3 regions of the Streptomyces sp. NPDC048254 genome follow, and region 3 is predicted to be linked to each of the others. Evidence: riboswitches for the same ligand, from Rfam matches in the RefSeq annotation. Region 3 holds a riboswitch; each other region holds the start of a gene.
The links. A riboswitch is a leader RNA that binds a small molecule or an ion and turns the genes downstream of it on or off. The one in region 3 is predicted to bind S-adenosylmethionine.
Positions count from the first base shown of each region.

Region 1: linked by a shared signal. The riboswitch ahead of thrC (threonine synthase) and the one ahead of ACGFZQ_RS35035 (putative leader peptide) in region 3 are both predicted to bind S-adenosylmethionine.
Region 2: linked by a shared signal. The riboswitch ahead of ACGFZQ_RS32415 (amino acid ABC transporter permease) and the one ahead of ACGFZQ_RS35035 (putative leader peptide) in region 3 are both predicted to bind S-adenosylmethionine.

Region 1 is NZ_JBICZJ010000009.1:272,070-274,262, reverse strand. Features, by position in the region: gene ACGFZQ_RS25830 (trehalose-6-phosphate synthase) at 1-19, opposite strand, end outside; gene ACGFZQ_RS25825 (glucosyl-3-phosphoglycerate synthase) at 102-1,046, opposite strand; SAM riboswitch class I at 1,204-1,376, shown strand; gene thrC (threonine synthase) at 1,395-2,193, shown strand, end outside.
Region 2 is NZ_JBICZJ010000013.1:70,521-72,713, reverse strand. Features, by position in the region: gene ACGFZQ_RS32420 (amino acid ABC transporter ATP-binding protein) at 1-126, opposite strand, end outside; gene ACGFZQ_RS32415 (amino acid ABC transporter permease) at 123-1,103, opposite strand; SAM riboswitch class IV at 1,494-1,617, opposite strand; gene ACGFZQ_RS32410 (glutathione S-transferase C-terminal domain-containing protein) at 1,695-2,193, opposite strand, start outside.
Region 3 is NZ_JBICZJ010000015.1:113,840-116,032, reverse strand. Features, by position in the region: gene ACGFZQ_RS35040 (ABC transporter substrate-binding protein) at 1-1,051, opposite strand, end outside; gene ACGFZQ_RS35035 (putative leader peptide) at 1,287-1,403, opposite strand; SAM riboswitch class IV at 1,439-1,552, opposite strand; gene ACGFZQ_RS35030 (MFS transporter) at 1,911-2,193, shown strand, end outside.

The sequences.
Region 1 (2,193 bases), on a different contig from region 3:
CACCGCCGGTGGAAGCCATACGCCACAACCTAGCCCGGCCCGGAAACGCTCAAACGTACGGCTACGCCCGACGCGCCGCCGTATACGGCCGTACGACGAAGTCACGCCACCCGGCGCTCGGCGTACTCGGCGATCTCCGCCATCGGCGGCCGTTCCTCGGTGTCCACGGAGTAGGTGCGCGGCTCGAAGCCGTCCTCGCCCCGTTCGAACTGGGTCAGGGCGGGCCGGATCAGATGCCCGCGGGCCAGCCGCAGCTGCGCGGTGCGGTAGATCGCGGCGGACATCCGGCCAAGGGCCTGGCCGTCCTGGTGACGGTGTTTGCGGACCCCCACGTCGACCTGGGCGAGGGCGTCCAGGCCGACCAGGTGCAGGGCGTCGACCAGCATGCCCAGCTCCACGCCGTAGCCGACCGGGAAGGGGAGCTGTTCGAGGAGCGAGCGGCGGGCCGCGTACTCGCCGCCGAGCGGCTGGACGAACCCGGCCAGCTGCGGCCAGTGCATGTTCAGCAGCGGGCGGGCCATCAGTTCGGTGACCCGGCCGCCCTGTCCGGCCGAGCCGGCGAGCGGGCGGTCGTACATCGCCTTGACCAGGTCGACGTCCGGGTCGGTCAGCAGCGGGCCGACGATCCCGGTGACGAAGTCGGAGGAGAAGTCACGCAGGTCGGCGTCGATGAAGCAGACGATGTCCCCGGTGGTGACGAGGAGGGAGCGCCAGAGGACCTCGCCCTTGCCGGGGACGGCGGGGATGCGCGGCAGGATCGTGTCGCGGTGGACGACCCGGGCGCCGGCCGCCGCGGCGACCGCCGCCGTACGGTCGGTGGAGCCGGAGTCGACGACCACGATCTCGTCGACGAGCGGCACCTGCCGCATGAGGTCGTGACGGATGATCGCGACGATGTCGCCGACCGTCTCCTCCTCGTTGAGCGCGGGCAGCACGACGGAGACGGACTGACCGGTGCGCTGCTTGGCGGCGAGTATCCGGTGCAGCGGGCGGTCGTTCATGGACCAGGAGCGGGTGGCCAGCCAGCGCTCGACTTCTTCCAGCACAGTCAGCGGCTCCTCACTGTCACGGTCACACTGCGAGGTGTGATCCATCTCGCGGTTCGGACGACTCTCTCAACTGTCCTGGCCTTCGGTTACAGTCTTGAACAACGCCGATGACCATCGCATGTCCGGGGGTCACCGGGCGTTGACAACTACATACCGCTCATCCAGAGGGGCAGAGGGATACGGCCCGATGAAGCCCCGGCAACCCTCCAGTCGGTTACTCGTGGATCGCTGATCACTGCTGATCAGCGTCGATCACTCGCGAGGCTCCCGGCTAGGGAAGGTGCCAAATCCGTCTCACGGCGAGATGCGTCGTGAGGAAGATGAGGAGAAAGGGCCTCGCCTCACATGGCTGTGCAGACTGCTGCGACCACCACCGACTCCACGACCGGCTCCGCGCCCGTCGATCTCGGTCCCGCCACCGCCCTGAGCTGCCGCGAGTGCGGCCACCGCGTGCCGCTCGGCCCGGTGTTCGCCTGCGAGGAGTGTTTCGGCCCGCTCGAAATCGCGTACGACTTCTCGGCCTACGACACCGAGGAGCTGCGGAAGCGGATCGAAGCGGGTCCCGCGAACATCTGGCGTTACGCGCCGCTGCTGCCCGTCCCCGCGGACGTGGCGACCAAGCCGAACATCAACCCGGGCTGGACCAAGCTCGTCCAGGCCGACAACCTGGCGAAGGAGCTGGGCGTCACCGGCGGCCTGTACGTCAAGGACGACTCCGGCAACCCGACGCACTCCTTCAAGGACCGGGTCGTCGCCCAGGCCGTCGAGGCCGCGCGCGCCTTCGGTTACACCACGCTCTCCTGCTCCTCCACCGGCAACCTCGCCGGCGCGGTCGGTGCCGCCGCCGCCCGGGCCGGCTTCCGCTCCTGCGTGTTCATCCCGCACGACCTGGAGCAGGGCAAGATCGTCATGGCCGCGATCTACGGCGGCGAGCTCGTCGGCATCGAGGGCAACTACGACGACGTGAACCGTTTCTGCTCCGAGCTGATCGGTGACTCGGCCGGCGAGGGCTGGGGCTTCGTCAACGTCAACCTGCGGCCGTACTACGCGGAGGGCTCCAAGACCCTGGCGTACGAGATCTGCGAGCAGCTCGGCTGGCGGATCCCGGACCAGCTGGTCGTCCCGATCGCCTCCGGCTCGCAGC
Region 2 (2,193 bases), on a different contig from region 3:
GATGACGGTGACCTCGCCGGGGCGGACGGTCAGGTCGATGCCGTCGAGGACGCGGTGGGCGCCGTACGACTTGTGGACGTCGTGGATCTCCAGGGCGGCGGGCGCGATGTCCGGTGCGGTGGTCATGCGGCGGCCTCCCGGCGTATCCGTTCCCGCAGGTCGCCGAGGCCGGTGCGGAGTTTCTGGAGGGGGGTCGGCGGCAGCGTGCGGGTGGCGCCGCGGGCGAAGTACCGCTCGACGTAGAACTGGACGACGGAGACGGCGCTGGTCAGGATCAGGTACCAGACGGTGGCCACGAGCAGCAGCGGCACGATGTCGCCGGGGTAGGTGCTGCCCATGGACTGCACCGAGCCGAAGAGGTCGAGCAGCGAGACGTAGAACACCAGGGACGTGCCCTTGATCAGCCCGATGAGCTGGTTGACGTAGTTCGGCACGATGGAGCGCAGGGCCTGCGGGAAGACGATCCGGGTGAACTGGTAGCTCTTGGGCAGGCCGAGTGCGGCGGCCGCCTCGTGCTGGCCCTGGTCGACGGAGAGGATGCCGCCGCGGACCACCTCGGCCGCGTAGGCCGCCTCGTTGAGGCTGAGGCCGACCACGGCGACCACCATGTCGGTGGCGAGTTTCGACTCGTCGAAGCTGACGAAGGACGGGCCGAAGGGCACGCCCAGGCTCAACGTCTGGTACAGGGCCGAGAAGTTGTAGAGGAAGATCAGCAGGACGATCAGCGGGATCGAGCGGAACAGCCAGGTGTAGGTCCAGCTCACCGCCCGCAGCACGGGGCTGCCGGAGAGCCGGGCGACGGCCAGCACGACGCCGCCGAGGAGGCCCAGCACGGCGCTGAGCGCGGCGACTTCGAGGGTGACGACGAGGCCGTCGAGGATGGTGGGCCGCAGGAACCAGTAGCGGAACCGGTCCCACTGGTAGAAGGGGTTGGTGGCCAGTCCGTGCGCGAACTGCGCGACGACCACCAGGACGACGGCGGTGGCGATCCACCGGCCGGGGCGGCGCAGTGGCTGAACTCGCTGTGCCTTGATGGGTTTTGACGCTTCGTCAGTGGGCGGCGGTGCCTCGGCGAGGGACACGGTGCCTGGGGGTTCGGTCATGGCGGGCTCCGGCGGAGTCGGACACCCCGGGTCCCACGGCCGGACCGCACGACCGGGCCGCATGCGGGCGGACGGCACGGTGCACGGGGGCGCGCGGGGCAGGGGGGCTGGGCGGACGGCGGCACACCGGGCGGCCGGTGCTTCGACGGGGACGCTGAGGCGCGAAGCTGCGGGAAGCCGGCGGAAGAGCCTGGTCAGACCCGACAGCGGGCGCAGCCCGGTGCGGTACACGCGCTACACAGGGCGCTGTTGACACGGAGCAGGTCGACGGCACGGTCGGCGACGAGCGGGCTCGGATACGGGCGTACGCAGCCCGAGGTGCGGCGCTCGGCCGTCCTGGAAGCTGCGTACATGTCCGTCACCTGTCACTGTCGTGCTGGCCCCCGGGGGGCCTCGCGCTTACCGAATCGTCGCTTGCCGAAACGTCATCGGTCCGGTCGTCACCTGGGGCACCCCACCGCGATGCGAGGGTTGCCGGTCAGCAAGCCAGGGCTTGACGCTGACGCTCTTGACCGTTCTGGTCCGTAAGTAACGCAGTTGCCCGAACGAATGTCAACGCCTGTCCGACTGGCGAAACGGTTCGGGCCGCTCTCACCTGCGCGGAACGCCGGGTGCGTCCGCCGCGTGGCCCGCCCAGTCCAGGATCTGGACGGCCGCGCCGGCGGCTTCCAGACCCTGGCAACGGCCGTGGTGGCGGCGGGCGATGCCGTCGAGGTCGAGGTGGGCGCCGAAGGCCGGGTGGGCGGCCAGCCGGCGGGCGTAGGCCCACAGCACCGGGTGGCCGGCGACGGCGTGCACGGCGGCGGCGTCCAGGTGATTGCGGTGCACGGTGTCGAGTTGCACCAGGGTCACCCACAACTCGACGTCTGCTGCCGTGAGTTGACCGCCGACCAGGAACTCCGCCCCGGTCAGCCGGCGCTCCAGCTCGTCCAGGGCGGCGAGCAGCACCTCCAGCGCCCCCGGGTCGCCACCCGCTCGGCCGGCGTGCTGTGCCGCCTGCTCGATGCCCTCGGCGCACAGCCGCTCGACGGCCTCGATCTCGGCCTCGGCACCGCACGGGTACAGCCGGGTGACGCCGTCGCCGAAGTGG
Region 3 (2,193 bases):
CCGTGTAGTCGGGCGTGGTGTGCGCCAGGATGCTGGTCGCCGGCTGGGTGCCGGTCGGGAAGACGGTGTCGGCGATCTGCTTCCGGTCGATGGCGGCCGAGATCGCCTGACGGACCTTCGTGTCCTTGAGTAGGGGCCGCGAGTTGTTGAGCCCCAGGCCGAACACCACACCGGGGTTGGCCCGGCTCCGGAGGGCGACCTGGCCGCCCTTGAGCGCCGCCTCGTTGGCCTTGCCGACGCTGCTGATCACGTCCACCTGCCCGGACCGGAGACTGCCGGCCCGCACCCCCGCCTCGGGTACGACCTTGAACACCAGCTTGTCCAGATAGGCCGCGCCCTTCTTCGACCACAGCGAGGAACCCCAGTCGTACCCGGTCCGCCTGTCCAGGGTGACCGACTGGTTCTGCGCGTACTGCTTCAGCACGAACGGCCCGGAGCCGACCACGCCGTCACTGCACTTCTGCTGCGGGGACTTCTTGACGCTCGCCGAGGATTCGATACCCAGCGAGTGGGTCGAAGTCGCCTGGAGGAACTGGGCGTTGGGCTGCTCGAACGCCACCTTGACGGTGAGCGGGTCGACCACGGTGGTGCTCTTGACGCCGCTCAGATAGCCCTCGGCGAGGGTGCCCAGGGCGCCGAGGCCCGGCACCGCGTCGAAGTTGTCCTTGACTACCTGCGCGGTCAGCTTCGACCCGTCGCTGAAGGTGACCCCCGAGCGCAGATGGAACGTGAACGTCGTCGCGTCGGCACTGATGTCCCAGCTCTTGGCGAGCCACGGCACGATCTTGCCGGTCTTCGGGTCCTGGTCGGTCAGAGAGTCCACGATCTGGCGCACCGAATAGATGGTGTCGTTGCTGCCGACCTGCTGCGGATCCACGCAGCCGGCGTCGGATCCCACCGCGAAGGTCAGGGTGCCGCCGGACTTCGCCTGGCCGCTTCCGCCGCCGGAGCCGTCGTCGCCCGAACCGCACGCGGTCAGCAGGACGCTGGTGGTCAGGAGCGCGGCCAGGGGCGCCCATCGGGAGGGTCTGAAATCCGGGAGTGCAGTCACGGAGGGCTTTCTCCTACTCGTGTCACCCGGCACGGGGTGCCGGGCTTCGGGGCGCGAGGCACGGCCGTGCAGGGGCGTGCGGCCCCGGCCGGATCGGCGCCGGCCGGGAGACGCGCTGTGCAGACGGAGGGCGAACGGAGGCAGGGGGACGACACCGTGGACCGGTGGCGAGGGGAAGGGCGGCGCGAAGGAGCCGTGGCCGGTGACGGAGGTCAGCCGGCGGCAGGCGGGCCGGTCAGAGCCGACAGAGGCAGCTGGTCGAGCGCTTCAGATCTATGTGGCGCCGGCGCGAGAGCCGGGAGTACGCCGTGGCGTCGGCGGGGGAGGCAGCCGGGTGATCGCTGTGTCGCATGCCGGTCCCTCCTCGTCTCCGGCCCCGGTCACGGGGCCACGCGCTTGCGGGAGTCATCGGTGATCCCGCCGGGCTTTCACCTGGAGCACCCCACCGCGGGGGAGGGTTGCCGGTCAGCGAGCCAGGGCTTGACGCTGACACTCAATGCCGTTGGCGATCGTACGGATCGGTTTTGTCGTACGTCAATGCCGCAACCGGACGCCCTGTTCGAGAAGGCGCGACCGTCTCATGTTCCGGGACGCATGGTGGACGCACCTTGTGCCGTGTGCTTTGATCCGGCCATGGAGACCGCAGGTCAGGCACGCACCGTGCGGCTCGACCCGTTCTGGGCGGGCCGTCGCGCCGACCAGTTCGACCAGACCTGTCGCTGACCACTCGCTCCCCTCAGCTCAGCTCAGCTCAGCTCCGTCTCCTCGAAGCGCGTGAACACGCCGCGCGGCCCTTTTCGCCGGCGCGTCCGTCGCGCACCCCCCGACCGCCCCGCCGCAAACCGTCGGAATGAGAGGCATGGCCGTCAACAGCATTGCTCCGACAGGGGTGTTCGCCGCGCTGCGGGTCCGTGACTACCGGATCTACTGGAGCACGGGCCTGGTGTCCAACATCGGCAGCGCCATGCAGGGTGTCGCGCTGGACTGGTTCGTCCTGACGCTCACCCACAGCGGAACCGCGCTCGGCTGGATCGCCGGGCTCCAGTTCGCCCCCGTGCTGCTGTTCGGCCTGTGGGGCGGGGTCGTCGCCGACCGGTACGACCGCCGGACCCTTCTCCTGTGGACCCAGACGCTGTACGCGG